DNA from 3 places in the Bradyrhizobium cosmicum genome. Region 1 is predicted to be linked to each of the others. Evidence: predicted binding sites of a transcription regulator. Region 1 holds the regulator's gene; each other region holds the start of a gene.
The links. The regulator PhoB, encoded in region 1, activates phosphate uptake and scavenging genes when phosphate is short. The targets are predictions, from matches to a motif close to TGTCATNNANCTGTCAT.
Positions count from the first base shown of each region.

Region 2: a site for PhoB is predicted at 6,423-6,439, ahead of FNV92_RS01835 (DUF2794 domain-containing protein). Genes of this name have one in related genera too.
Region 3: a site for PhoB is predicted at 2,599-2,615, ahead of FNV92_RS26745 (alkaline phosphatase D family protein). Genes of this name have one in related genera too.

Region 1 covers NZ_CP041656.2:7,007,006-7,017,009, reverse strand. Annotated here, with positions in the region: gene FNV92_RS33470 (lysylphosphatidylglycerol synthase domain-containing protein) at 1-1,021, shown strand, start outside; gene FNV92_RS33465 (ATP-binding protein) at 1,054-2,352, shown strand; gene pstS (phosphate ABC transporter substrate-binding protein PstS) at 2,497-3,510, shown strand; gene pstC (phosphate ABC transporter permease subunit PstC) at 3,688-4,677, shown strand; gene pstA (phosphate ABC transporter permease PstA) at 4,679-5,524, shown strand; gene pstB (phosphate ABC transporter ATP-binding protein PstB) at 5,521-6,342, shown strand; gene phoU (phosphate signaling complex protein PhoU) at 6,354-7,070, shown strand; gene phoB (phosphate regulon transcriptional regulator PhoB) at 7,093-7,800, shown strand; gene FNV92_RS33430 (GcrA family cell cycle regulator) at 8,021-8,533, opposite strand; gene FNV92_RS33425 (aspartate aminotransferase family protein) at 8,985-10,004, shown strand, end outside.
Region 2 covers NZ_CP041656.2:378,971-388,974, reverse strand. Annotated here, with positions in the region: gene FNV92_RS01860 (arylesterase) at 186-830, opposite strand; gene FNV92_RS01855 (ABC transporter ATP-binding protein) at 886-1,608, shown strand; gene FNV92_RS01850 (ABC transporter permease) at 1,605-4,175, shown strand; gene FNV92_RS01845 (Bax inhibitor-1/YccA family protein) at 4,447-5,238, shown strand; gene FNV92_RS01840 (GNAT family N-acetyltransferase) at 5,451-5,981, shown strand; gene FNV92_RS01835 (DUF2794 domain-containing protein) at 5,991-6,359, opposite strand; gene FNV92_RS01830 (DUF1223 domain-containing protein) at 6,954-7,730, opposite strand; gene acnA (aconitate hydratase AcnA) at 7,945-10,004, opposite strand, start outside.
Region 3 covers NZ_CP041656.2:5,571,731-5,581,734, reverse strand. Annotated here, with positions in the region: gene FNV92_RS26765 (winged helix-turn-helix transcriptional regulator) at 1-11, opposite strand, end outside; gene FNV92_RS26760 (SDR family oxidoreductase) at 171-908, shown strand; gene FNV92_RS26755 (NAD(P)H-dependent flavin oxidoreductase) at 971-1,972, shown strand; gene FNV92_RS26750 (hypothetical protein) at 2,082-2,501, shown strand; gene FNV92_RS26745 (alkaline phosphatase D family protein) at 2,704-4,269, shown strand; gene FNV92_RS26740 (hypothetical protein) at 4,266-4,556, opposite strand; gene FNV92_RS26735 (aldo/keto reductase) at 4,738-5,556, shown strand; gene FNV92_RS26730 (hypothetical protein) at 5,627-5,848, opposite strand; gene FNV92_RS26725 (hypothetical protein) at 5,948-6,400, opposite strand; gene FNV92_RS26720 (helix-turn-helix domain-containing protein) at 6,558-6,830, shown strand; gene FNV92_RS26715 (aminotransferase-like domain-containing protein) at 6,837-8,069, opposite strand; gene FNV92_RS26710 (DUF3124 domain-containing protein) at 8,355-8,882, opposite strand; gene FNV92_RS26705 (cation:proton antiporter) at 8,950-10,004, shown strand, end outside.

The DNA.
Region 1 (10,004 bases):
GCGCCAGAAGCAAGTCCTGCATAAGCTTGGAGTTGTGATCAGCATCGCGGTCATCGGCATCGCTTGCTATGTGCTCTACCACATGCTGCGCGGCATCGACATGAACGAGGTGATCGAGGCGATCAAGAGCACCGAGCCGCGCCAGATCGCGATGGCGGCGCTGTTCGTGGCCGCGGGCTATTTTACCCTGACCTTCTATGATCTGTTCGCGGTGCGTGCGATCGGCCACAGCCATGTGCCTTACCGTATCAACGCGCTCGCCGCCTTCACCAGCTACTCGATCGGCCACAATGTCGGCGCCAGCGTCTTCACCGGCGGCGCGGTGCGCTACCGCATCTATTCGGCCTATGGCCTGAACGCGATCGACGTCGCAAAGATCTGCTTTCTCGCCGGCCTGACCTTCTGGCTCGGCAATGCCGCGGTGCTCGGCCTCGGCATCACCTACCATCCGGAAGCCGCCGCCTCGATCGACCAGCTGCCGCCCTGGTTGAACCGGACCCTGGCGCTGATGATCATCGCGGGGCTGGTCGCCTACGTGGTCTGGGTCTGGACCCATCCGCGCGTGGTCGGCCGCGGTCCCTGGACCGTGGTGCTGCCGGGTGGTCCGCTGACGCTGCTCCAGATCGCGATCGGCATCATCGATCTCGGCTTCTGCGCGCTCGCGATGTACGTGCTGGTCCCGGACGAGCCCAACCTCGGCTTCGTCGTGGTCGCCGTGATCTTCGTCTCGGCGACGCTGCTCGGCTTTGCCAGCCATTCGCCCGGGGGCTTGGGCGTATTCGACGCCGCCATGCTGGTCGGCCTCTGGCAGATGGACCGCGAGGAGCTGCTCGGCGGCATGCTCCTGTTCCGCGTCCTCTATTATCTGTCTCCCTTCGTCATCTCTGTAATCTTGCTGACGTTTCGCGAGGTTATCATCGGCGCGCGATCGAAGCGACTGCAACAGGCGGCGCTCAAGCTCGACCCCGGCCCGGCGCCTGAAGCTGCATATGTGCGAGAGCGTGGCGACGGCGGCGCCTGACCGGCACTGCCCCCAAGGAGAAGCCTGTCCCGATGGCGATCGACGCCCCATCTTCTCCCTCCGCACAGCCATGGTCCGACCGGCTACGGCACTCGACGATCATCCTGATCGCCGCGGCGCTGGCGCTGTCGGTGCTGGTCGCGCTCGGCGAATTGTCGGCGATGCGGGCGGTGGCGGTATTGCTGAGCATCGCGGCTGCGGCGCTGATCCCCTGGCGGTTGCACGATACCGCCGCTTCCCGCGACGACACGCGGCGCGTCAACCCGGTTGAGAGCGCGGCGGTGGCCGCGGTCGTCGCCGGCATGCCGGATCCGGCCGTGCTGCTCGACCGTGCCGGCCGCGTCATCCATCTCAACGCCGCGGCCGCCCAGCTGGCGCCCGCGCTGCGCAGGAACGAGCTCGCCCAGTTCGCGCTGCGCTCGCCGGAGATCATCACGGCGCTGCGCGAGTCGATCGCGACCACCGAACCGCGGCGCGCCACCTATCTCGACCACGTCCCGGTCGATCGCTGGATGGAGCTGATCATCACGCCGGTGCCGGTGCCCACCAGTTTTGGCGGCGCCGACAAATGCATGCTGATGACCTTTCACGACCAGACGCCGCTGCGCCGGGTCGAGGAGATGCGCGCCGACTTCGTCGCCAACGCCAGCCACGAGCTGCGCACGCCGCTCGCCGCGCTGTCGGGCTTCATCGACACGCTCCAGGGCCAGGCCAAGGACGATCCCAAAGCGCGCGAGCGCTTCCTCGGCATCATGCACAATCAGGCGACCCGGATGGCGCGCCTGATCGACGATCTGCTGTCGCTGTCGCGGGTCGAGCTGTCGGCTCATGTGCGGCCCGACACCCTGGTCGACTTGCTGCCGATCATCTTCCAGGTCGCCGACGGGCTCGAGCCGCTGGCCCGGGAGCGCCAGGTCGAGATCGAGACCAATCTGCCGGAAGCGCCCGTGATGATCGCGGGCGACCGCGAGGAGCTGCTCCGCCTGTTCGAGAATTTGATCGAGAACGCGCTCAAATACGGTGCCTCGGGCGGACGCGTCATCGTGTCGATGAATTCCGCCGCGGCCCCTGATGGAACTCCGGAAATCCGGATCCTGGTCCGCGATTTCGGCCCCGGCATCGCGCCCGAGCACCTGCCGCGGCTGACCGAGCGGTTCTACCGGGTGGACGTCGGCGACAGCCGCTCGCAGGGCGGTACCGGGCTCGGTTTATCGCTGGTGAAACATATCCTTAACCGTCATCGCGGCCGGCTTCTGATCGAAAGCGTGCCCAAGCAGGGGGCCACTTTCACCGCTTGTTTTCCCCAGGTCAGGACTCCGGCTTCAGCCTGAAATCCAAGTCATTTCAGCTGGTTGCGCTTGTCATCCGACTGTCACGAAACCTTCGTAAAAGCACAGCCGACCGCTCCTAAAGGGGCGGCACGGGGAGCGCGATCGGGCGCTGATGGCGCTTCGCTCCCCTGTATGGAGACCAGCATGAATTTCCTCAAAACTATCGTCGCTGCCGGCTTGGTCGCCGCATCGACGACGGTGGCCTTTGCTGCCGACATCACGGGCGCCGGCGCGACCTTCCCGTTCCCGATCTATTCGAAGTGGGCTGACGCCTACAAGAAAGAGACCGGCAACGGTCTGAACTACCAGTCGATCGGCTCCGGCGGCGGCATCAAGCAGATCCAGGCCAAGACCGTGACCTTCGGCGCGACCGATGCCCCGCTCAAGGCCGAGCAGCTCGAGAAGGATGGCCTCGTTCAGTGGCCGATGGTGATGGGTGCCATCGTTCCCGTCGTCAACCTCGAGGGTGTCAAGCCGGGCGAGCTGGTGTTCGACGGCGAGACGCTCGCCAACGTCTATCTCGGCAAGATCACCAAGTGGGACGACGCTGCCATCAAGAAGCTCAATCCGAACGTGAAGCTGCCGTCGGACGCGATCACGGTCGTCCGCCGTTCGGACGGGTCGGGCACCACCTTCAACTTCACCAACTATCTCTCCAAGGCGAGCGCCGACTGGAAGAGCAAGGTCGGTGAGGGCACCGCGGTCGAGTGGCCGGTCGGCGTCGGCGCCAAGGGCAACGAAGGCGTGTCGGGCAACATCGGCCAGACCAAAAACTCGATCGGTTACGTCGAGTACGCCTACGCCAAGCAGAACAAGCTGACCTACACCGGTCTCGTCAACAAGGCCGGCAAGACCGTGCAGCCGACGGTCGAAGCCTTCCAGGCGGCCGCGTCCAATGCCGACTGGGCCAAGGCTCCCGGCTACTACGTCATCCTGACCGACCAGCCCGGCGAGAAGTCCTGGCCGATCACGGCGGCGACCTTCATCCTGATGCACAAGGATGCCACCGACAAGGCGGCTTCCAAGGAAGCGCTCAAGTTCTTCGCCTGGGCGTTCAAGAGCGGCGACAAGATGGCCGAGGAGCTCGACTACATCCCGATGCCCGACAGCGTCGTGAAGCTGATCGAGAAGACCTGGTCCGCCGACATCAAGAGCTGAGCAGGGCTCTCGTGTCCCGGACGCGCTGCAGCTTGCAACGCTGCAGCGCAGAGCCGGGACCCACAAGCGCTAGGCCCCGGATCAGCGTCGCACCGCTTCGCGCTGCAACGCAACCGGGGCACGAGACCGGCGACATAAAAGCAAGTATTGTTAGTACAGGGGATCGGCGTGGCTGAGATGGCTGTCGAGAGCAATGTAGTGGATGCCGCCGGACCGTATGACCGCGCCAAGGCGTTGGGGGCGTTCAAGCTCGGTGACATCACCTTTTACTGGATCACGCGCCTGAGTGCGATTTCCGTGCTGCTGATCCTCGGCGGCATCATCCTGTCGCTGATCGTCGGCGCCTATCCGGCGATGAAGGAATTCGGCCTCTCCTTCCTGTGGACGCAGCGCTGGGCGCCGTCCGCCGATCCGCCCGTGCTGGGTGCGCTCGGGCCGATGTACGGCACGCTCGTCACCTCCTTCATCGCGATGCTGATCGCCATTCCGGTCGGGATCGGCATTGCGATCTTCCTGACCGAGCTCTGCCCGCAATGGCTGCGCCGCCCGATCGGCATGGCGATCGAGTTGCTCGCCGGCATTCCCTCGATCATCTACGGCATGTGGGGCTTCTTCGTGCTGGGCCCGTTCCTGGCCAACAGCTTCCAGCCCTTCATGATCAAGATCTTCGACGGCGTTCCCGTGCTGGGCACGATCTTCGCCGGACCGCCGTCCTATCTCAGCCTGTTCAACGCCGCGCTGATCCTTGCGATCATGGTGCTGCCCTTCATCACCTCGATCTCGGTCGACGTGTTCAAGACGGTGCCGCCGGTGCTGAAGGAGGCCGCCTACGGCGTCGGCTGCACCACCTGGGAAGTCGTCCGCAGCGTCGTCATCCCCTACACCCGCGTCGGCGTCATCGGCGGCGTCATGCTGGCGCTCGGACGCGCGCTCGGCGAGACCATGGCGGTGACCTTCATCATCGGCAACTCGTTCCGCATCTCGGGGTCGATCTTCGCGCCGGGCACCACGATCTCGGCGGCGATCGCATCCGAGTTCGCCGAGAGCGACGGCCTGCACCAGTCCGGCCTGATCCTGCTCGGACTTCTCCTGTTCGTGCTGACGTTCTTCGTGCTCGCGGCCGCCCGGCTGATGCTGATGCGCCTGGAAAAGAAGGCGGGGAACTGACATGAACCCGATTTACGCACGCCGCCGCCGCAAGGATATCGTCGTCCGCGGCCTCTGCATGGCCGCTGCCGCCTTCGGCGTCACCTGGCTCGCGCTGATCCTGATCACGCTGCTCTACAATGGCGTGGCCGGGCTCAACGTCCAGATCTTCACCGAGAACACGCCGCCCCCCGGATCCAACGAGGGCGGCCTGCTCAACGCCATCGTCGGCTCGCTGATGATGACCGTGATCGGCGTCGGCATCGGTGCGCCGCTCGGCATGTTCGCCGGCACATACCTTGCCGAATACGGTCGCAACGACAAGCTGACCTCGGTGATCCGCTTCATCAACGACATCCTGCTCTCGGCACCCTCGATCATCATCGGCCTGTTCATCTATGGCGCGGTGGTGGTGCCGATGCGCGGCTTCTCGGCGATCGCCGGTTGTCTCGCGCTGGCCGTCATCGTCATCCCGGTGGTGCTGCGCACGACCGAGGACATGCTGCTCTTGGTGCCGAACGCACTGCGTGAGGCGGCATCGGCGCTCGGCCTGCCGCGTTCGCTGGTGATCAAGCGGATCGCCTACCGCTCGGCCCGCGCCGGCCTCATCACCGGCGTGCTGCTCGCCACCGCCCGCGTCGCCGGCGAGACCGCGCCGCTGCTTTTCACCGCGCTGTCGAACCAGTTCTTCAGCCTGGACCTGACCAAGACGATGGCGAACCTGCCGGTCACCATCAACAACTTCGTGCAGAGCCCCTACGCCTACTGGAAGCAGCTGGCGTGGAGCGGGGCCCTGCTCATCACCCTGACCGTTCTTGCCCTGAATATTGGCGCGCGCATCCTTGGCGCCGAGAGGACCGCAAAATGAGTGAGCTTTCCGTATCGATGAGCGCGGCCGGTGGGTTGCCGCAGGCGCCGGTGCTGCCCGAGGCCCCGGCCAAGGTGACGGTGCGCAACCTGAACTTCTATTACGGCGAACACCACGCGCTGAAGAATATCAACCTCGCGCTCGGCACCAACCGCGTCACGGCGTTCATCGGCCCGTCGGGCTGCGGCAAGTCGACCTTGCTGCGCATCTTCAACCGGATGTACGACCTCTATCCGGGCCAGCGCGCCACCGGTCAGCTCATGCTCGACCAGACCAACATCCTCGACCCCCGGCTCGACCTCAACCTGCTGCGCGCCCGCGTCGGCATGGTGTTCCAGAAGCCGACGCCGTTCCCGATGACGATCTACGAGAACATCGCCTTCGGCATCCGTCTCTACGAGAAGATCTCGAAGTCCGAGATGGACGACCGCGTCGAGAAGGCGCTGCGCGGCGGCGCGCTGTGGAACGAGGTCAAGGACAAGCTCAACGCCTCCGGCCTGTCGCTCTCGGGCGGCCAGCAGCAGCGCCTCTGCATCGCCCGCACCGTCGCGGTGCGGCCGGAAGTGATCCTGTTCGACGAGCCGTGCTCGGCGCTCGATCCGATCTCGACCGCCAAGGTCGAGGAGCTGATCCAGGAGCTGTCCGAGAACTACACGATCGCGATCGTCACCCACAACATGCAGCAGGCTGCGCGCGTCTCCGACAAGACCGCCTTCATGTATCTCGGTGAGTTGATCGAGTTCGACGACACCAGCAAGATCTTCACGTCGCCGACCGATCGGCGCACCCAGGATTACATCACCGGCCGGTTCGGTTGAGGAGACGGGACATGGGTACTGAACATACCGCAAAGGCCTTCGACACCGACCTGCAGGAACTCACCCGGCTGGTCGCGGAAATGGGCGGCATCGCCGAGCGCATGATCGTCGATTCCGTCGACGCGCTGATCCGCCGCGACGTCGCGCTCGGTCAGCGCGTCGTCGCCATCGACGCCGAGCTCGACGCGCTGCAGAAGAAGATCGAGGAGCGCGCCGTGCTCACCATCGCGCGCCGCCAGCCGATGGCGGTCGACCTGCGCGAGATCGTCGGCGCCATGCGGGTTGCGACCGATCTCGAGCGGATCGGCGACCTCGCCAAGAACATGGGCAAGCGCGTCGCGGCGCTGGAGACGGATTTCCATCCGCTCAAGCTGTTCCGCGGCCTCGAGCACATGACCGACCTCGTGCAGCAGCAGGTCAAGTCGGTGCTGGACGCCTACGCCGCGCACGACCTGCCGGCGGCGATGGCGGTGTGGAAGGGCGACGAGGAAGTCGACGCCATCTGCACCTCGCTGTTCCGCGAGCTCCTGACCTACATGATGGAGGATCCGCGCAACATCTCGTTCTGCATCCATCTGATGTTCTGCGCCAAGAACATCGAGCGTATCGGCGATCACGCCACCAACGTCGCCGAGACCGTGTTCTACATGATCGAAGGTCAGGCGATCACCGACAAGCGGCCGAAGGGCGACATGACGACCTTTGCCACGACGGTTCCGAATACCTGACGACTTGAGGAGCGACGACCCGATGGGCGCACGCATTATGGTGGTTGAGGACGAGGAGGCTCTCACCGAGCTGCTTCGCTACAACCTCGAAGGCGACGGCTATGACGTCGAGACGGTGATGCGCGGCGACGACGCCGACACCCGTCTCAAGGAGCACATTCCCGACCTGATCGTGCTCGACTGGATGCTGCCGGGATTGTCCGGCATCGAATTGTGCCGGCGGCTTCGCACCCGGCCGGAGACCAAGCAGCTGCCGATCATCATGCTCACCGCGCGCGGCGAGGAGAGCGAGCGGGTGCGGGGCCTTGCGACCGGTGCCGACGACTACATCGTCAAGCCGTTCTCGGTGCCGGAGCTCCTGGCGCGCGTGAAGGGCCTGCTGCGTCGCGCCAGCCCGGAGCGGCTCGCCACCGTGCTGGCCTACGGCGACATCGAGCTCGATCGCGACAAGCGCCGCGTGGCGCGCTCGGGCCGGCCGATCGACCTCGGTCCGACCGAATATCGCCTGCTGGAGTTTTTCCTGGAGCATCCCGGCCGGGTGTTCTCGCGCGAGCAACTGCTCGACAGCGTCTGGGGCCGCGACATCTACATCGACGAGCGCACCGTCGACGTGCATATCGGCCGCCTGCGCAAGCTGCTCAATCTCGGCCGCGAGCAGGACCCGATCCGCACCGTCCGCGGCGCCGGCTACGCGCTCGACGATCGGTTTGCCAAGGCCGAGCAGACGTAAGGTTCGCTAAAGCAGACGTGATCGGGCGGGCTGCTACCGCATCCTCCGATGTCGTTCCTGCGAACGCAGGGACGCATAACCACCGGACGTGGTTGGGCGAAGACTTGGAGTGACGATCCCGCGGTGACTGTGCACCGGGATTATGGGTCCCTGCGTTCGCAGGGACGACATCCAATTTGTTGAGACCTCTTCGGGCGACGACTGGCCGCCCGCGACGAACTCAGCGCGGACCCGGCTTGGCCGGCGCGCGCCGGCGATCCGCTGCCGGCTGATACGCAACCCGCGAGTGCTGGGCGCAATAGGGCAGGCCGGAGAGCGCCTTGCCGCCGCAGAAGAAGAAGTCCGGGCTCGAGGGATCGCCGACCGGCCAGTGGCAGGTCGCCTCGTTGAGCTCCAGCAGCGACAGCCGCTGGCTCATCGGCACCACGTTGTCGTAGGTGACCGGTTCGGCCTCGACCTCGACCTCGAAGGCCTGTGCCAGCGCGGTGTTGCCGCGCGCGATGGGCCGGCTCACCCGCATCATGTGCTGGGCGGGACGCGCCTTGCGCGGGCGCGGCGCGGCGGATGAAGGGCTCTTGGCGCGGCCGGACAGGCCGAGCCTGTGCACCTTGCCGATCACGGCGTTGCGGGTGACATTACCGAGCTCTGCCGCGATCTGGCTGGCCGACAACCCGGCCTCCCAGAGCTTCTTCAGTTGCTCGACGCGATCATCCGACCAGGTCAAAACGGTCATTGCACCCTTTCCTTCGCCGCGCGCCACCATCCTGGGGCTGCACAGCGAATGCCTAAGCCTCGAAAAACCCGTGCCGTCAGAATCCCTTAAGGCTCGCCGGGCACCGAGAGCCGCCCGAACGTTTACGCCGGTACATGAGGACTTAGAGATCAGAACTGCCGCACGAGATGTCGTATCTGACAAGCCAAACGCTACAATATGGCGTGACTCACGCGCAAGAGTCCGCCGACTCGCTTCCACATGTTCCGTGGCGAAATCCCGCAAAATCGCCACCGCAAGACTACGGATTCAGCGTTTCGCGAGGCTTTCCGGGCGGCATTGACACCCGTTTCACGGGGCATAAGATAGTCCCGCGTGCCGCCCTTAAAAGGCGGCACGTTTCGTTTTCCGGGCCGGTGAATGGTGCGTTGCGTAATGCACGCTCACCGTCCGCAACATTCAAGTGACAGTCATGACTAACAGCGCAGCGCCGCATTTGCTCCCCGTTTTCGCCAGGTCCGACCTCGGTTTCGAGCGCGGCGAAGGCTGCTGGCTGATCGCGACCAATGGCGAGCGCTATCTCGATTTTACCTCCGGCGTGGCGGTGAATGCGCTTGGCCATACCCATCCCGCGCTGGTCAAGGCGTTGCAGGAGCAGGCGACCAAGCTCTGGCACATGTCGAACCTGTTCCAGAGCCCGGACGGCGAGAAGCTTGCCGCGCGCCTGTGCAATGAAAGCTTCGCGGACTTCGTGTTCTTCTGCAATTCCGGCGCCGAGGCGCTGGAGGGTGTGATCAAGCTGGTCCGCCATCATCACTTCTCCAAGGGGCATCCGGAGCGCTATCGCATCATCACCTTCGAGGGCGCCTTCCACGGCCGCACGCTGGCGACGCTGGCCGCGACAGGATCGGCGAAATATCTCGAAGGGTTCGGTCCGCCGATGGACGGTTTCGACCAGGTCCCGCACGGTGACATCGAGGCCGTGAAGAAGGCGATCGGTCCGCAGACCGCCGGCATCCTGATCGAGCCGATCCAGGGCGAGGGCGGTGTGCGTTCGGCGACGCCTGCCTTCCTCCGGGCATTGCGCCAACTCTGCGACGACAAGGGGCTGCTGCTGGCGTTCGACGAGGTGCAGACCGGCATGGGCCGCACCGGCGATCTGTTCGCGCATCGCCGCACCGGCGTCATACCTGACGTGATGTCGCTGGCGAAAGCGCTCGGCGGCGGCTTCCCGATCGGCGCGGTGTTGGCGAGCGCGGACGCCGCTTCCGGCATGGGGCCCGGCTCGCACGGCTCGACCTTCGGCGGCAACCCGCTGGCGATCGCGGCGGCGAATGCCGTGCTCGACGTCATGCTCAAGCCCGGCTTCTTCGATCATGTGCAGAAGATGTCGCTGCTGCTCAAGCAGAAGCTCGCCTCCGTGATCGACCGCCATCCCGGCGTGGTCAGCGAAGTGCGCGGCGAGGGCCTCCTGATCGGCATCAAGGCCGTG
Region 2 (10,004 bases), 640 kb from region 1:
CGTTTCGTACTCCCGATGCTTGGGCATGATCCCTGGGAAGGATCATATCCAAATTTTAGAGCCGGCGACGAATCACCGGTACCCTGATTCCTATCGCGTTTGTGTGACTCTGCGAAGCATGACCCGTGAACTCACGGGATAACCCCTGGCCTACTTTTGGCGTTAGGGTTAGCGCTGCCTGCTTTTCAACTCCGTTGCTCGCTTATGGTGCGCAAAAATGCCTCGGCCGTGGGCATGATGTTGCCAACGATGATGTCGACGCCTGCCGCGGTCGGATGGATGCCGTCGGCCTGGTTGAGCTTGGCGTCGGCGGCGACACCGTCGAGGAAGAACGGATAGAGCGGCACGTCGAATTTTTTCGCCAAATCAGGATAAATCGAATTGAAGCGCGCCGCGTATTCGGCGCCGTAATTCGGCGGCGCCAGCATGCCGCACAGCATCACCGCAATCCTGCGCGCCTTGAGACGCGTGACGATGTCGGTCAGCGCGGCACGCGTCAAATCGGGATCGATGCCGCGCAGCGCGTCGTTGGCACCGAGCTCGATGATCACGCCGTCAGTTCCGTCAGGCACCGACCAGTCGAGCCGGTCGCGGCCGCCGGAGGACGTATCGCCAGACACCCCGGCATTCGTCATATCGACGGCTATGCCTTTGGCCTGCAAGGCTTTTTGGAGCTTCGCGGGGAATGCTTCCTGGGCCGGGAGGCCGAGGCCGGCACTCAAGGAATCGCCGAGGACCACCAGCTTGAGCGGTTTGGCGGCCGGCTGTGCCTGTGCCGACGCTGTCGTCGCAATTGTCATCAAAGCGAGCATCAACACGGCTATGTGCATGAAGAATCCGTAACGCCTCTCGACCGCGCTAGCGGAGTTGCCATATGACCGGACCATGGACACTCGCATCGAATCCTCTTCGCTCGCCGGCACCACGCCGGACACCATCGCCATCTCCAACGTCAATCTCTCATTGGGAACGGGGGCGGCACGCGTTCACATCCTCAAGGATATCAGCTTGCGCGTCGGCTCGGGCGAGACGATCGGCCTGATCGGCCCGTCAGGCTCGGGCAAATCCACGCTGCTGATGGTGATGGCGGGGCTGGAGCGTCCTGATAGCGGAGAGGTGGTGGTCAATGGCACGCCTTTCAATGCCCTCGACGAGGACGCGCTCGCCCGCTTCCGCGGCCGCCAGGTCGGCATCGTCTTCCAGTCCTTCCATCTGATCCCGACCATGACGGCGCTGGAGAACGTCGCCGTGCCGCTCGAGCTTGCCGGCAATCCCGATGCCGCCAAGCGCGCGGCGCAGGAGCTGCAATCAGTCGGACTCGGCGACCGCCTGCATCATTATCCGACGCAACTCTCCGGCGGCGAGCAGCAGCGCGTCGCGCTCGCGCGCGCGCTGGCGCCCGATCCCGCCATCCTCGTCGCCGACGAGCCGACCGGCAATCTCGACGAGACCACGGGAAAACAGATCGTCGACCTGCTGTTCGGCAAGCATGCCGAGCGCGGCATGACGCTGGTGCTGGTCACGCACGATTCCTCACTCGCGCATCGCTGCGATCGCGTGATCCGGCTGCGCTCCGGGCGCATCGACACGCAGTCTGCACCGGCATGAGCGCTGCTGCCGAACCTTTCGCCCGGCCGAGCGCCGTCGCGCTGTCGCTGCGTTACGCGTTGCGCGAATTGCGCGGCGGCCTGCGCGGCTTCTATGTCTTCATCGCCTGCATCGCGCTCGGCGTGATGGCGATCGCCGGCGTCGGCTCGGTGTCGGCAAGCCTCAGCGATGGTCTCGCCCGCGAAGGCCGCACGCTGCTCGGCGGCGACGTTTCCTTCGTGCTGTTCCAGCGCGAGGCCAAGCCCGAGGAGGTCGCCTTCCTGCGCTCGCGCGGCGCCGTCTCCGCCGCCGCCACCTTGCGCGGCATGGCGCGCGCGGCCGACGGCCAGCTGGCGCTGGTCGAGATGAAGGCGGTCGACGATACCTATCCGATGCTCGGCCAGTTGACGCTGGCGCCGCCGCTACCGATGTCCGACATCCTTGCGGAGCGCGACGGCGCGTTCGGGGCGGCCGCCGATCCGACGCTTCTCGCCCGTCTCTCTCTCAAGACCGGCGACCGCGTCACCATTGGCTCGGCGACGTTCCAGATCCGCAGCGCGGTCGAGGCCGAGCCGGACAAGCTCGCCGGCGGCATCGGTTTCGGACCGCGCTTCCTGATCAGCGAGGCGGGCCTGCGCGCCACCGGCCTGATCCAGCCCGGCAGCCTGGTGCGCTGGGTCTACCGGGTGAAACTGCCTGATACCGCCAACAGCGAGCGCGCCACCGACGCTTTCATCGCGGATGCGCGCAACGCCGCGCCGCAGGCCGGCTGGGAAATCCGCAGCCGCTCCAATGCCTCGCCGCAGCTCGAGCGCAACATCAGCCGCTTCACGCAATTCCTGACCCTGGTTGGCCTCGCTGCGCTGCTGGTCGGTGGGGTCGGCGTCGCCAACGCCGTGAAGAGCCATATCGACCGCAAGCTCGAGGTGATCGCGGCCTTCAAGGCGGTCGGCGCCACCGGCCGCGACGTGTTCGGCATCTATCTGGCGCAGGTGATCCTGCTCGCTGCGATCGGCTCCGTGATAGGATTGGTGCTCGGCGCCGCCATGCCCTTCGCCATCGTCGGATTGTTCGGGAAACTGCTGCCGCTGCCGGTGGTGGCGGCGGTGCATGCCGACGAGCTTGCGCTGTCCTTCGTCTATGGCATCCTGACCGCGCTGGCCTTCGGCCTGTGGCCGCTCGGACGGGTGCACGACGTGCCGGTGGCCGCGCTGTTCCGCGACACCATCAGTTCGGATTGGCACCGGCCGCGCTGGAGCTACCTCGTCTTCATGGCCGTCGTGGTCGCGCTGCTGATCGCGGTCGTGATCGGCCTGTCGTTCGACAAGCGCATCGCCGCGGTGTTCGTGGCCTCCTCCGTCGTCGTGTTCGCTTTGCTCCGCGGCATCGCCGCACTGCTGATGACGATCGCGCGGCGGCTGCCGCGGACGCGGCTGCCCATGCTGCGGCTTGCGATCGCCAACATCCACCGGCCAGGCGCGCTGACGCCCTCCGTCGTGCTGTCGCTGGGGCTCGGGCTCGCCGTGCTCGTCACCATCACCCAGATCGACGGCAATCTGCGCCGGCAGTTCCTCGCGGCCCTGCCCGACCAGGCGCCGTCGTTCTTCTTCATCGACATCCCGAGCACGCAGGCCGCCGAGTTCGACGGCTATCTGCGCCGGATCGCGCCGGGCGCAAAGGTCGAGGACGTCCCGATGCTGCGCGGGCGCATCGTCGGCGCGCGAGGGTTGCGCGCCGAAGAGCTCAAGCCGACCACCGATTCGGAGTGGGTGCTGCAGAGCGACCGCGGCCTGACCTATACCGCCGAGCTGCCGAAGGGCTCCAAGGTGGTCGAGGGCGAATGGTGGCGCGCCGACTATTCCGGCCCGCCGCTGGTCTCGATGGAGAAGAAGATCGCCGACGGCCTCGGCCTGAAGCTCGGCGACGAGGTCGTTGTCAACGTGCTCGGCCGCGACATTCCCGCCAGAATCGGCAATCTGCGCACCATCGACTGGCAGGGGCTCGGCATCAATTTCGTGCTGGTATTCTCGCCGAACGCCTTCAAGGGCGCGCCGCACACCCATATCGCGACCCTGACGGAAGCCGGCGGCAATGCCGCGGGCGACGGCAAGATCATCAAGCAGGTCGCCGACGCCTATCCGATGGTGACGAGCGTGCGCGTGCGCGAGGTGATGGAGACGGTCGGCGCGGTCGTGACCAACCTGGCGCTCGCGATCCGCGGCGCCAGCGCCGTGACCCTGATCTCGGCGATCCTGGTGCTGGGCGGGGCGCTCGCCGCCGGCCATCGCCACCGGGTCTATGATGCGGTGATCCTGAAGACCCTGGGCGCGACCCGGCTGCGCCTGCTCGGCGCCTACGCCCTCGAATATCTCCTGATCGGGCTCGCGACCGCGGTGTTCGGCGTGATCGCCGGCAGCGTCGCGGCCTGGATGATCGTGACGCGGCTGATGACGCTGACGTTCGTCTGGCAGGCCGGCAGCGCGGCCGGCGTGGTCGCGGCCGCCCTCATCGTCACGGTCGGGCTCGGGCTCGCCGGCACGCTCCTGGCGTTGAACAAAAAGCCCGCCACGGTGTTGCGCAATTTGTGACAAATGGTAGCGGCTGGCCTTGTGGGAGCGAAATCGCACGAATCCTGCGATTAACCACGTCCGCTCGTCGAGATTGCAGGAGGGGGCGACATTCAGCCGCGCGTGGACCGTTGCAGCGGATGTGTTAGTTTCCCACATATCGGATGGGTTCGGAGCCCCGATTGTGAGCCAAATTTAATGACGGCCCACAGCGGTATCCGAGATAGAATTTGACGAACCGGCGGCATGGCGACCCTCGTGCCGGACCGGACCAACCAATGGGAATTCGACCATGTCGGACCTAGACCGTAACTACGCTTCTCCTTTCGGCAGGGCCGCCGGGCGTGTTGACGCCGCGACGGTCGATGCCGGCCTGCGCGCCTACATGCTGCGCATCTACAATTACATGAGCATTGGCCTGGCCATCACCGGCCTGGCCGCGCTCGGTGTCTACATGGCCGCCGTGACCGACGTTCCGACCCCGGAAGCCGTCCGCGTCGGCAAGCTGTTCCTGACGCCGTTCGGCTACGCGATGTTCGTCAGCCCCCTGAAGTGGCTGTTCATGCTCGCGCCGCTCGCCATGGTGTTCGTGATCTCGGCTGGCATCAACCGCCTGGCCCCGTCGACCGCCCAGATCCTGTTCTGGGTGTTCGCGGCGCTGATGGGCATCTCGCTGTCCTCGATCTTCCTGGTGTTCACGCACACCTCGATCGTTCGGGTGTTCTTCATCACGGCGGCGACCTTCGGCGCGCTCAGCCTCTATGGCTACACCACCAAGCGTGACCTCACCGGGATGGGCTCGTTCCTGTTCATGGGCCTGATCGGCATCATCCTCGCGAGCCTGGTCAACCTGTTCCTGGCGAGCACGATGCTGCAGTTCATCGTCTCGGTGGTCGGCGTGCTGGTGTTCGCGGGTCTCACCGCCTGGGATACCCAGCGGCTGAAGAACGACTACATCTACGGCTACGCTTCGGCCGGCGGCGACATCGCAGAGCGTGCGGCCATCACCGGCGCACTGTCGCTGTACCTGAACTTCATCAACCTGTTCACGCTGCTGCTGCAGCTCCTCGGCCAGCGCGACTAAGCGCCAGCCTGAGAGAACGGACACGAACCCCGGCCGAGAGGCCGGGGTTTTTGTTTGGGGCGGCGCTTCACCCACGTCATTGCGAGCGCAGCGAAGCAATCCAGAGTCCCTCCGCGGATGCATTTCTGGATTGCTTCGCTACGCTCGCAATGACGCTGTGGAGACGCCAGTGGCCTCTTCCAGCCGTCGCGGGAAGGCTCTAATCTTGCCCCATGTCCGCACCCGAAATCAGGCCCACGCTCGAGGCCGACCTCCCCGCCATCACCGCCATCTACCAGCAGGCTGTCCGTGAGGGCACCGCGACGTTCGAGCTGGAGCCTCCTGACCTCGCCGAGATGACGCGGCGCTATGGCGCGCTGATCGACGGTGGCTACCCCTATTTCGTCGCCATCCTCGACGGCCGCCTCGCCGGCTACGCCTACGCCGGCGCCTACCGGCCGCGGCCGGCCTATCGCTTCACGGTCGAGAACTCGATCTATCTCGACCCCGGCTTCCATCGCCGCGGCATTGGGGGGCTCCTGCTGGAGCGGCTGATCACCGAATGCGAGGCGCGCGGCTTCCGCCAGATGATCGCGGTGATCGGCGATTCCGCCAATGCCGGCTCGATCGGCGTGCACACCAAAGGCGGCTTCAAGATGATCGGCACGCATCCCAGTGTCGGGCTGAAATTCGGCCGCTGGCTGGACACGGTGATGATGCAGCGCGCCCTCGGCGAGGGCGCGAAGACGGTGCCGGGGACGTAGCCGAACTCGTCACACCACTGCCAGCTTCCGGTCGATCACCAGCAGCACCCGCTCGAGCTCGTGGCCGCGGCGCAGGATCAGGCCGGTCGCCGAGATCACGCTGTACATGCCCTGCTTGCGCGCGAGCCGCGGATCCTTCTCGATGCGATAGATCGGCACTTCCGAGGCACGTCGGTAGACCGAGAACACGGCGCGATCCCTCAGGAAGTCGATGGCGTAGTCGCGCCACTCGCCGTCGGCGACCATGCGGCCGTAGAGATTGAGAATGCGGTGCAGCTCGAGCCGGTTGAAGGTCACCCGGGTCGGCTGCGTGTTCGCAGCGGCGGGGCGCGCCGCCGCGCGCTGCTCGCTCGGATCGGCATCCTCCGACAGACTCATGGAACGCCTCCTGTCGCCTCAGCATGATCGCGTCCGCGAAGACCGTCCCCGGAACCGCGGATCATGACAGTTGCATGATCGCGCCAACTGTTCCCGGCCGCAAGAGGCTCCTCACTCAACTCATTGAATCGCGTGCGAATCACAGCACACGCAAGAGTGGAACTCTGTCGCGACGAACCGTCACGGGATCGTTAGCAGGAATCATAGTATCGCCGCTTTTCCGCCAAGCGCCCGCCGCCCTGCATTGCGAAAAGACCTGTGTGCGTTGACCCGGTCCTTTCGGTTCCGGATTCCTCAGCCCCCAGCCCCCCGGGGTCGAACAGGATCGGGTCTGTACGCACGACAAGGAGGGCCAACGCAAGTTGGTCCTTTTTTGTTTGTGTCGGGATATTGCTGGCCCCGACGGATCTTTCTCTCAACATCCGCGCAAAAACTCTCTCCCTCATCCTGAGGGCCCGCGAAGCGGCGTCTCGAAGGATCGAGGCTAGAGAGGCATCAGCGGGGCCTGCATGGTTCGAGACGCGCGCAAGAGCGCGCTCCTCACCATGAGGGTTGAGAGTGGTCTTCGGAGATCGAGATTTCGAAGCGTGCGCCTCAGTGCAGCGACGTGTACGCCGCGCCGAGCATCGGGCCCGGCTTCTCGCGGCTGCCGTCCTGGACGTAGACCACTGCGCCGTCGACGCCGTCGCGCGTGAGGTTCTCGATCGGCACGGTCCAGCTCTCCGAACGGCCGGTCCAGTCGCCGACCTTGAGCAGGTTGCGCACGACGTTGTGATAGGTGACCTGCTGTCCGCGATTCTCGCCGCGGCTGATCGCGATCGGCACCGACCTGGCGATCGAGCAGATCCAGACTTCGCCATGCGATACCGCCGGCTCATTGCTCGCGGCCACAGAGACGTTGATCTGCTTGCCCGAGAGCGACATCGTCACCGGCACGCTCATTACGCCCGTGCCCTTGTCGGTTTTGCCGATCGCATTCTCGATGCCGGCGCGGTCGCTGCCGATGACATGCGTGGAGCCGTTGACAACGACCTGCGGCGTGTAGACCTCGCGGTCGCCGCGCATGCGCGAATAGGCGCGTTGCCGCGCCGAGAAGCGGGAATCCGCCAGCGTGTCCTTCCAGCCGAGATAGTCCCAATAGTCGATCGGCATGCTGAGCGCGATGACGGAGGGATCTTTGGCGAGGTCGCCGATGATCTTGTCGGCGGGCGGGCAGGACGAGCAGCCCTGCGAGGTAAACAATTCGACAACGGCACGAGGATCGGCGTGCGCGGGACGAATGACGGCGACGATAGCGCAGATGCCGAGTGCTCCGGACCAGAGTGCACCGGACCAGCGCGAAACCAGATTTGAGGCCATCATTGCAGTCATGTCGAACGTCACACCTCGCACGCGTTGCGGAATATCCTATCGCCTGATGGTCACCGTAGTCTTACGGCATCGCGCATCAAACCGTCCAGGGCGAGGTTTTCCGCCGGGCGGGGCCATCGAAAGCGCCGTAACGCGCGAAGGCGGCCTTGTGATAGGCCGCCCTCGTTTAACCTTCTACTCACGTCGCAGTGAGCCACCGTTCACAAATTCGCGCTTAGGCCGCGAGCTTGCGCAGCACGTAGTGCAGAATGCCGCCGTTGCGGTAGTAATCGAGCTCGTCCAGCGTATCGATGCGGCAGAGCAGCGAAACGCGCTGCAACGAACCGTCGCCGGAGACGATCTCCGCGGTCAGCTTCTGACGGGGCTTCAGATCGCCGACGAGGCCGCGCAGCGTGACCTTCTCGTCGCCCTTCAGGCCGAGCGACGACCATGAGGTGCCCTCCTCGAAGGTCAGCGGCAGCACGCCCATGCCGACCAGGTTGGAGCGGTGGATGCGCTCGAAGCTCTGGCAGATCACGGCGCGGACGCCGAGCAGACGCGTGCCCTTCGCGGCCCAGTCGCGCGAGGAGCCGTTGCCGTATTCGGCGCCAGCGAACACCACCAGCGGCACCTGCTCCTGCTGGTACTTCATCGCGGCGTCGTAGATCGACATCTGCTCGCCGTCGGGCCAGTGCTTGGTGAGACCGCCTTCCGGAATGTTGCCGTCGGCGCCCTTGAGCATGAAGTTCTTGATGCGGATGTTGGCGAAGGTGCCGCGCATCATGACTTCGTGGTTGCCGCGCCGCGTGCCGTACTGGTTGAAGTCGGCGGGACGCACCTGGTGCTCGCTGAGATATTTGCCCGCGGGCGAGGTGAGCTTGATCGAACCGGCCGGGGAGATGTGGTCGGTGGTGATCTTGTCGCCGAACATGGCGAGGATGCGGGCCTCGACGATGTCGGTGACCGGCTCCGGCTCCTTCTTCATGCCCTCGAAATAAGGCGGGTTCTGCACGTAGGTCGAGCTCATGTTCCAGCGATAGGTCTCGCTCTCGACCGTCTTGATCTTGCGCCAGTTGGTGTCACCCTTGAACACGTCGGCATACTTCTTCTTGAAGATCGCCGCGGTCACGAACTTCTTCATGAAGGCGTTGATCTCCTTGGTCGTCGGCCAGATGTCCTTCAGGTAGACCGGCTTGCCATCCTTGCCCTCGCCGAGCGGCTCGACGGCGAGGTTCTTGGTGACGCTGCCCGCGAGCGCGTGCGCGACGACCAGCGGCGGCGAGGCCAGATAGTTCGCCTGCACGTCCGGCGAGACGCGGCCTTCGAAGTTGCGGTTACCGGAGAGCACGGCGGCCGCGACGATGCCGTTGTCGTTGATCGACTTCGAGATCTCTTCCGGCAGCGGACCGGAATTGCCGATGCAGGTGGTGCAGCCGAAGCCGACCAGGTTGAAGCCGACCTTGTCGAGATCTTTCTGGAGACCGGAATCGGCGAGATAGGCCGCGACCACCTGGCTGCCCGGCGCAAGCGAGGTCTTCACCCACGGCTTTGCCTTGAGACCCTTCGCGGCTGCGTTCCGGGCCAGGAGGCCGGCGCCGATCAGCACGCTCGGGTTCGAGGTGTTGGTGCAGGAGGTGATCGCGGCGATCACGACGTCGCCATGGCCGAGGTCGAAATTCTTGCCTTCGACGGCAAAGCGCTTGTTCGGCTCTTCGGCCTTCTTGTATTCGGTGTTGAGGGCGAGCGAAAAGCCTTCTGCGACCGACGGCAGCGCGATGCGGCCTTCGGGGCGCTTCGGACCGGCCATCGAGGGCACGACGTCGCCGAGGTCGAGCGTCAGCATCTCGGTGAACACCGGATCGGCCGACTTGGCGGTGCGGAACAGGCCCTGCGCCTTGGCATAGGCCTGCACCAGCGCGACGCGCGGCGCCGCCCGGCCGGAGGTCTTGAGATAGTCGATCGCGGCAGCGTCGACCGGGAAGAAGCCGCAGGTCGCGCCATATTCGGGCGCCATGTTGGCGATGGTGGCCTTGTCGGCGACGGACAGATGATCGAGGCCGGGGCCGAAGAACTCGACGAACTTGCCGACGACGCCGAGCTTGCGCAGCATCTGCGTGACCGTGAGCACGAGGTCGGTCGCGGTGACGCCTTCCTTCATCGCGCCCTTGAGCTTGAAGCCGACGACGGTGGGCAGCAGCATCGACAGCGGCTGGCCGAGCATGCAGGCTTCCGCCTCGATGCCACCGACGCCCCAGCCGAGCACGGCGAGACCGTTGACCATGGTGGTGTGCGAGT
Region 3 (10,004 bases), 1.4 Mb from region 1:
TCCCACTTCATGGTCCGATCTCCGGCCTCGCTAGTCAGTCAGAAAAAGGAACTGACTTGAACGGTCAGCGATATTTCAGCCCAATTTAGCGTTCGGCCTCCAGGTTTGACAGTTCTATTTTGGAACTATAGCTTCTTTCTCAATCAATGCTCTCTCCGGAGGAGGCAACCTTGCCCAAGCGAAACGCGACAGCCGCCGTGATCGGGGCCGGCGATTTCATCGGCTCCGAGATCGCCAGGAAATTCGCCGCTGAAGGCTTTTCGATCTTCGCCGGCCGCCGCAACGGCGACAAGCTGGCGCCGCTGGTGAAGGACATCGAGGCCGCCGGCGGCGAGATTCACGCCCGTTCGCTCGATGCGCGCAAGGAAGAAGAAGTCATCTCCTTCCTCAACGACGCCGACACGCATGCACCGCTGGAGGTCTGCATCTTCAACGTCGGCGCCAACGTCAATTTCCCGATCCTCGACACCACCGAGCGCGTCTTCCGCAAGGTCTGGGAGATGGCCTGCTATTCCGGCTTCCTGGCGGGGCGGGAAGCTGCGCGGCTGATGCTGGCGCGCGGTGGCGGCAAGATCTTCTTCACCGGCGCGACCGCGAGCTTGCGCGGCGGCAGCGGATTTGCCGCATTCGCCAGCGCCAAGTTCGGCTTGCGCGCGGTGGCGCAGGCGATGGCGCGCGAGCTCGGGCCGAAGAACATTCACGTCGCCCATCTCATCATCGATTCCGGTGTCGACACCGAATGGGTGCGGCAGCGCCGGCTCGAGGCTCTCGGCCCGAATGCGCTCGACAATCCGGATCTGCTGATGCCGCCGTCGGCGGTGGCGGACTCCTATTGGCAGCTCTATCAGCAGCCCAAAAGCGCCTGGACTTTCGAGATGGAGATCCGCCCCTTCGGCGAGAAATGGTGACCGCGGCACAGAAGTCCGGCTAGACTGATCTCAACTTAGGCAAAACTCCGGGAGGTATTGAAGTGAAGACCGCGATCACCGAACTGTTCGGCATCGAGCACCCCATCATCCAGGGTGGCATGCATTTCGTCGGCTTTGCCGAGCTGGCCGCCGCCGTCTCCAATGCCGGCGGGCTCGGCATCATCACCGGTCTCACGCAGAAGACGCCGGAGCTGCTCGCCAAGGAAATCGCGCGCTGCCGCGACATGACCGACAAGCCGTTCGGTGTGAATCTGACATTTCTGCCGACCTTCTCGGCGCCGCCCTATCCGGAATATATCGCCGCGATCGTCGAAGGCGGCGTCAAGTCCGTGGAGACCGCGGGCCGCAGTCCGGAAGCCTACATGCCCGCGCTGAAGGCGGCCGGCATCAAGGTGATCCACAAATGCACATCAGTTCGCCATTCGTTGAAAGCCGAGCGCATCGGCTGCGACGCCGTCAGTGTCGACGGTTTTGAGTGCGGCGGTCATCCCGGCGAGGACGACATTCCCAACATGATCTTGCTGCCGCGCGCGGCGGAGGAACTGAAGATCCCGTTCGTCGCCTCCGGCGGCATGGCCGACGGACGCAGCCTCGTCGCCGCGCTCGCGCTCGGCGCGGCCGGCATGAACATGGGGACGCGCTTCATCGCCACCAAGGAAGCACCGGTGCATCAGAACGTGAAGAATGCGCTGGTCGCGGCGACCGAGCTCGACACCCGCCTGATCATGCGCAGCTTGCGCAACACCGAGCGTGTCCTGAAGAACGCCAATGTCGATCGCCTGCTCGAGATCGAGCATGCCAAGGGCGACAAGCTCACCATCGACGACATCCACGACCAGGTCGCAGGCGTCTATCCCAAGGTCATGCTGGACGGCCAGATGGACGCGGGCGCCTGGAGTTGCGGCATGGTCGCCGGCCTGATCCACGACATCCCCAGCTGCAAGGAACTCGTCGATCGCATCATGGCCGAGGCGGAACAGATCATCCGCAGCCGCCTGATGGGGTTCCTGGAGGGGACGGGGGCCACGCGAAAGGTCGCCTGACACCGCCAAACTTCTTAACCACGGCGGCACTTGGCCGCTGGAATTGCGCGCGACGCCTCCTAAATAAGGGTAAATTGACCCTTTCATAAATCAATTTCAGGAGGCGTCCGTGGTCCTGAAGAGCGTTTATCTTGCTGCTGCCGTTGCCCTCGTTCTCGCGGGCAGCGGCGCCGTGCGTGCAGACGACTACAAGCCCGGTGAATATCTCGGCCTCGATCTCTCCAAGGCGGTGCTGTCGCCGAAGCGGCTCGGGCCCGAGACGCAATTTGCACCGGTCGCACTCGAGGCGCGCGGCGGCAACGACGCGCAAGCGCGCGCCGAGCCGGTCGACGTGCCGAAGAAGGTTGCCGCCGAGCGCGTGCATGTGTCCGAGCCAAAGATCGCGCATGCCAGAAACGCCCAGCCGCGCGGCGCAGCGCGCGCCAGGCTCGCGCATCGCCACGGCAACCCGCTCGACGCGCAGGCGATGGACACCCGGATCCAGACCTGGCCGTGTCGTTCCGGCGGCATCTGCAGCTGGAAGCGCTAGAGCCGAGGGCGATGCCCTTCACCTCTCCCCGCAAGCGGGGCGAGGGAGATCACCTTCTCCGCGGCGACTGCGCGACATCCTCTCGCCGGTCGTCCAATGTCATCCGCGCGTCGCAAAACCGTAGGCCTGGGGTCAAGAAACCGTAAGCCGGGAGTCAAGGAGCGCAGGCACCTTCCGTCACGATTCGACGAAGGTTTCCTGAATGGCAACGCTCCGCGCCCCGCGCGCCTGGACCCGGCGGCAGTTCCTGGTCCGCTCCACCTCAAGCCTCGCCATCGCTGCGCTTGCGAAACCCTCGATCAGTCGTGCTGCCGACCGACCGCAGATCGCCGGCGGTATCCAGTCCGGCGACGTCTCGGACGGCTCAGCGGTGATCTGGGCACGCGCCGATCGGCCGGCACGCATGCAGGTGGAATGCTCGACCGTCGAGAGTTTCAGGATCATCATTGCGTCTGCGTCGCGCGATGCGTTGCCGGATTCTGATTTCACGTCAAAGCTGCTGTTGAGCGACCTGCCGCCCGGGCAGGACATCTTCTACCGCGTGCGCTTTGACGACACCGCCGCCGGCATCACCGGCGAAAGCCGGGTCGGGCATTTCCGCACCGCGCCGGCCGAAGGCCGGTCGATTTCGTTCCTGTGGTCCGGCGATGTCGCAGGGCAGGGCTGGGGCATCGACATCGCGCGCGGCGGCTATCGCAGCTATCGCACCATGCTCGACAACCGCCCCGATTTCTTCATCCACTCCGGCGATCACATCTACGCCGACTGCACGATTCCTTCCGAGCAGAAACTGCCGAACGGCGAGGTCTGGCGCAACATCGTCACCGAGGAAAAGGCCGAGGTCGCGCATACGCTGGCGCAGTTCCGCGGCAACTACAAATACAATCATCTCGACGAGCACTTCCGTGCCTTCCATGCCGAGGTGCCGATGTTCGCCCAGTGGGACGACCACGAGGTCACCAACGACTGGTCGCCGGCTGCCAGTCATGACGACGCAGGTTACGAGGACGACGGCACGCCGCGGCTCGTCGCGCGCGCCCGCCGCGCCTTCTTCGACTTCATGCCGATCCGCGACGTCGGCGCCCGGCAGGGGCGAATCTATCGCAAGATCGCCTACGGTCCGCTGCTCGACGTCTTCCTGATCGACATGCGAAGCTATCGCGACGACAACTGGAACAAGGGCGACGATCATCGTGGCTGGATCCTGGGCGCCGAGCAACTCGCCTGGCTGAAGCGGGAGCTCGCCGCCTCGCGTGCGACCTGGAAGGTGATCGCGGCCGACCTGCCGATTGGCCTCGTCAGCATGGATGCCGTCGCGCTCGGCAATGGGCCGCCCGATCGGCGCGAGCATGAGATTGCCGATCTGCTTGCCGCCATCAAGCGCGCGGGCGTCCGCAACATCGTCTGGCTCACAGCCGACATGCATTACACCGCCGCGCATTATTACGATCCGAGCAAGGCGCAATTCCAGGATTTCGAGCCGTTCTGGGAATTCGTCTCCGGCCCGCTGCATGCCGGCACCTGGGGGCCGGGCGAGCTCGACGACACCTTCGGCCCGGTCGCGATGTACCAGCACGGTTGCAGCGAAGCGCAGGGCGAGAACCTGGCGCCCTGCTTCGGTTTGCAGTTCTTCGGCCGTGTCGACATCGACGGCGCCAGCGGCGTCATGACGGTGACGCTGAAAGACGTCGACGATCGCGATCTCTGGTCCGTCGATATCGTGCCGCAGCCGCAGGCGCGCCCGGCCGTGGTGGCGCAGCATTCCTAGGGCATTCGCAGGCCGATGCCGCCGCGCACGGGCCGGGGCGCCGGTTGCGGGGCCTCTGCGCGCGCGTTCATCCAGTCAGGGGCTCGTGGCGCGGCGAGTTGCCGGACAAAGAATTCGCCCTGTTTGGGCGAGCCCGTATAGGCAAAGCCGTCGGCGTGCGCGGGAACCGCACCGGAAAGAGCTGCTGCCACAAAGACCATCGTCCAAAGCGCTTTCATGATCGTCTCCTGATTGCCTGCGGCCGGAATGACCGCGATGGTTCGACGTTGGCAGGAGAGGGCGCTCATCTGAAATGCCGTTTGACTGTCACGGCGATGCCCGCCGGCTATCAGCTAACCGGATCTTGATTTGGTCTCCTTCGGGCGGCGCGTATAGTGCCCTCCCGCCATCTCTTTTCCATCACCAAAGAGTCTGTCCCCGCGGCCACCGCGTGCATCCGGCGGGCTGAAATGCGTCAGGAGCTAACTCATGGACAATCTGAAGACCCAGGGCATTTCCATGCCCAAGCTCGGCCTCGGCACCTTCCGCATGCAGGGCGATGCCTGCCGCGCCGCGGTCGAAAGCGCGCTGTCGATCGGATATCGCCACATCGACACCGCCGAGATGTACGCCAACGAGGAACCCATCGGCGCCGCGCTCGCGGCCGCCCGCCTGCCGCGCGGCGAGCTGCATGTCACGACCAAGGTCTGGCACGAGAACTTGAGCCCCGACGCGATCCGCCGCGCCTTCGACGCCAGCCTGCAGAAGCTCAGGCTCGACCACGTCGATCTCTATCTCGTGCACTGGCCGTCGAAGTCGGCGAACTGGGGCGCGGTGTTCGAGACCCTGATGAAGCTGAAGCAGGAGGGGCGCACGCGCGCGATCGGCGTCGCCAATTTCACCACTGCGCTGCTCAAGATCGCGGTCGAGGACATCAAGGCACCGATCGCCTGCAACCAGATCGAATATCACGCCATGCTCGATCAATCGAAGGTGCTGGCCTATCTCAACGCCAAGTCGATTCCGCTGGTCGCCTACTGCCCGCTGGCGCAGGGGCGCATCGCCTCCGATCCGGTGCTGGCCGAGATCGGCGCCAGGCACAATGCGACCGCGGCTCAGGTCGCGCTGAAATGGTTGCTCGACCAGGACGGCGTCGCGGCGATCCCGAAGGCGTCGCGCCGCGAGAGCCAGCAAGCCAATCTCGACGCGCTGAAGATCACGCTCGACGATGCCGACCGCAAAAAGATCGCCGAGCTGCCCAACGACAAGCGCTGCGTCAATCCTGGCTTCGCACCGGCGTGGGATTAGCGTCGCCCGCACGCTCTTGAGACGCAAAGAAATGGCCCCGCGAGGGGCCATTTCCATATTGCGTTACGCATCAATCCCAGTGGTGACGGTGGCCGCGCTTGACCACGACGACCCGGTCGCGATGATGCCAGCCGCGATGCCAGCCATGGTCACGATGCTCGCGCATTTCGGCGCGGGCGCCGTAGCCATGATGATGACCGCGCTTGATCACCACCGTTTCGGCACTCGCCATCGTCGGCGCAACGATCGCGAGCGCGCCGAGAGCCGCAACCACATAAGCAAGCTTCTTCATGATGTCCTCCTCCTCCAATTCAATGCCAATGAGAACCGCGCATCGGCGTGAACGTTCCGGAGCAACGGAAAGAGAATTCTGAACGCTTGTTCAGGGTGGTTAATCGCAACGTTGCTGTGGCGGGGTTGGCGCGCCGGTGGCGACGTATTTGCCGTCCCTGATGGTGTACTCGCCGCGCTCGCTGCGATTGTAGATCGCGCGCAGGCTACCTTGCTTTGAGAGCAGCAGGCCGAACTCACGCGTCTGCTTCAGCGAGGGGAAGTACACCATCACATTGAGCACGCCTTCGGCATTGACCGTGGCGGATACGACTTCGCTCTCGTCCCTGGCGTCGCCGAAATTGCGCCGGTACATCACCCGGCCGTCCTTCCGGATTTCGTAAGTCAGGAGAGCGCCCTTGTCGCGATCGGGCCGGGCTGCACAATCGACCGCCCATGAGCCGAGCAGACCCCATTGCTCGACCGTCGTCGAAAGCGTCTCGGCGCCGGCCGCGGGCGTGAACGCAACCCACAGCAGCGCCGCTGTCGTACAGCGGCTCAAACAACGTGTCATGGCTTGCAAAACCCCGCCTCGAACCATTCCAAAGTGTAGCATTCCGCGCGCCGCCGTCCACGCCAGGTGCCAATCGCGCGCGAATTTGATCCGCGTCAATGAGACCGGTCGTAGCAAGGGTAGGATGGCGCTCCCGAAGGCGAACGTGGATAGACCGATGCTGAATCAAGTCATGGATTTTGCGGGTGAAGTGCTGCCGGGGAGCCGTGCCCTGCCGCCTCATTCTGAGACCGCGTTTCTGGCCGAACTGGGCGAACGCTTGAGATCCTCGCGCGCCCGCTGCGAGCTGTCGCGCCGGGAGCTGGCCCGCCGCTCCGGGATTTCCGAGCGCTACATCGCGCAGATCGAGGCAGGCAAGGGCAACGTCTCGATCGTGCTGTTGCTGCGGCTGGCGTCCGCCATTCACGGCAGCCAGCCTCAGGCTGCGTAATAACCGCTAGACCTGCTTCTCGACATTGGCGCTGCGGGCCGGCACGCCGAACTCCTTGCGGCACACTTCGGCCAGCACGGCGACGCCCTCGCGGATCTGCTGATGCGACGGGCTCGCAAAGCACAGCCTGAGGCGCGAGCTGGAATGGCTCTTGTCGGTCGACCATTCCGGCCCCGGATTGATCGAGACGCCGGCGGCGAGCGCGGCCTGATACAGCTTGAGCGTATCGACCTGGTCCGGCAGCTTGACCCACAGGAAGATGCCGCCCTTGGGCTCCTCGAATTCCGCCGCCGTGCCGAACTGCTCGTTGAGGGCCTCCATCAGCGTATCGAGCTTGGTGCGCAGCGCCTTTGTCAGGGCCGGCACATGGCTTGCGAAATGCGGCTTGCAATAGGCGGCAAGCACCATCTGCTCCAGTGCGCCGGAGCCCGCGTCCGTCTTCAGCGCCAGCATCCGCGACATCACATCCCATGGCGCGACGATGAAGCCGACGCGCAGTGCCGGCGCGATCGATTTGGAGAACGAGCCAATATGGATCACGCCGCCGTTCGGGCTCATCGCGTAAATCGCCGGTGGCCGCTGCCCCGACCAGACGAGATCGGCATAGCAATCGTCCTCGAAGATCGGCACGCCATATTCGGCTGATAACCGTATCAACTCGGCGCGTCGGCTCTCCGGCATGATGCTGCCGGTCGGGTTCTGCACGGTCGGGATGGTGTAGATGTATTTGGGACGGATGCCGCGGCTCTTCAGGTCCGCCAGAGTCGAGGCCAGCACGTCCATGCGCATGCCATCCTCGTCGAGCGGAATACCGACGACATTGACGCCGAGCCGCGCCAGGCGGGTCAGCGAGCCCTGATAGCTGTCCTGCTCGAAGATCACGGTGTCGCCGCGCGTCAGCAGCGTCGCGTTGACGAGATCGAGCGCCTGCAGTGATCCCGAGACGATCATGAGATCGTCGACCGTGCAGTTGATGCCGGCATCGCGCCTGAGTTTCGTCACCAGGAATTCGCGCAAGGGCAGGTAGCCTTGCGGCCCATGCGCCAGACCGTAAGTGGCGAGCGATCGACCCTCCTTTTGCAGGGCGGAATTGGCAGCCTCGATCAGGCCTTCGAGCGGCAATTGCTCGGAATCATTGTTGCCGCCGACGAAGCTGTATTTCGCGAGGCCCGTCCAGCGCGCAGTGGGGGCCGGCAGCCCTGCGGGGAACAGGGGCGCGAAATCGAAGCTGGACGTCATGAGAGCGTTCCTCGTTTTGTTCTTGTTGAGCAGCCGGCCGTGGGGTGGCGACCGCGCATGCCGATTTGGATGATGCCATCATGCCAGTGTTTTGCCCGACGCGTCAAACGAAATTCGTAAAATCCGTATTTTTGTCGCGCCCTTCCGTAACCTGCTGATTTTGCTCGCGCGGGCTACTGTGCATGGGGTTGTTTTCGGGAGTTTCAATCGGGGCGCGACCGCAAGCCCGAAGCCGTGGCCGATGACGTCTTCGATCCGGGGCGCCTCGACCTGATCGGACGGCCTCTACTTCCTTGTGGCCGTCCGGGTCGGGCGGCCCTGGCTGATGAAAGCGTAATGCGCGTTGGCGATGCCGCCAACCATCAAGGCTTCGACCACCGGCTCGGTTATCTCGCCGGTCGCGCCCCAGTCGACGATGAAATTGGCTCCGGTCCCGCCGCGCACATCGTCGGTCGGGATGAAGATCGAGACGGTGGCCAGCGGCTTCAAGGCGACCGGCGCCTTCAGATAGGTCTCGACCTGCTTGCCTGCGGTGTCGAAATAGGCGATGCGTTTGAGCACCAGCGGCTGGCTCTCGGAGGCGTTGTGCACGCTCAAGGTCACCGAGAAGTCGACGCGCAACTTGCCCTGGCTCATCGCAACGCTGGAATAGGCGGGCACGTAGAACCCCCCGGAGACGGCGAGTTCCTCCTTCGGCAGAGCGGCGAGCGAATCGGCAAAGTTTTGTTCGATATTGACCTTGGATTGCGCGACTGCGGGCGCGGCGGAGGCGAGGGGGCATAGCAGCATTGCTGCGAAAAGCGCCGTTCGCATGTGACGAATTGCTCGCTTGCCGCGCCGCAACCTGCCTCTAGGGTGCGGCAAAACGGACCAATTTGGTATGCACGAGCTCATTCGCGACATCACTCTCTGTATTCTGTTTGCCTGGATGCTGGGCCTGCTCGCCCATTTCACCCGGCAACCGCTGATCCTGGCCTATCTTATCGCCGGCTTCTGCATAGGTCCATTCGGCGCCGGCTGGGTCCATTCGCAGGAATCGATCAGCGTCATCTCCGAGCTCGGGCTGATCTTCATGCTGTTCATGATCGGGCTCGAGATCGACCTGAAGAAGATCGTGCGGGCGGGAAAGGTGATCCTGTTCGCCGCCGGCGCCCAGCTGATCGGGGGCTGCCTGCTCGGGGTGCTGTTCTTCATCGGAATCGGCCTGTCGCTCGGCGGCGGCCACTTCGATGCGGTCTATCTCTGCGTCGCCTGCGCACTGTCGAGCACGGTGATCATCGTCAAGGTGCTCTACGAGAAGCGCGAACTCGACACGCTGCCCGGCCGCATCACCCTCGGCGTGCTGGTGCTCCAGGACATCTTCGCCATCCTGTTCCTGGCGGTGCAGCCGAGCCTTGCCAATCTGCAGGTCAGCGTCATTTTGCTGTCGATCGGCCGCGTCGCGGTGCTGGTCGCAGCAGCCCTGCTGGTCAGCCGCTACGTGCTGCCGCGCCTGTTTCACCAGATCGCCCGCCGCCCCGAGCTGATCCTGCTCGGCGCGCTCGCCTGGTGCTTCCTCGTCGCCGAGACCGCCGAACGGCTCTCGCTGTCGCGCGAGATGGGGGCGCTGATTGCCGGCGTCTCGCTCTCGACCTTTCCTTACGCGCTCGACGTTACCGCCAAGGTCACCACGCTCCGCGACTTCTTCATCACGCTGTTCTTCGTCGCGCTCGGCATGACCATTCCCGTGCCCGGCCTGTCCGTGATCGGGCTGGCGCTGATGATCGCGGCCTTCACGGTGGTGAGCCGTCTCGTCACGACCTTCACCCCGCTCTATCTGATGAAGCAGGGCCTGCGCGCCAGCCTGTTGCCGGCCCTCAACCTCGCGCAGATCTCCGAGTTCTCGCTCGTGGTGATCCAGACCGGCGTCGCCGACCACCACATCGCGGCCGAGAC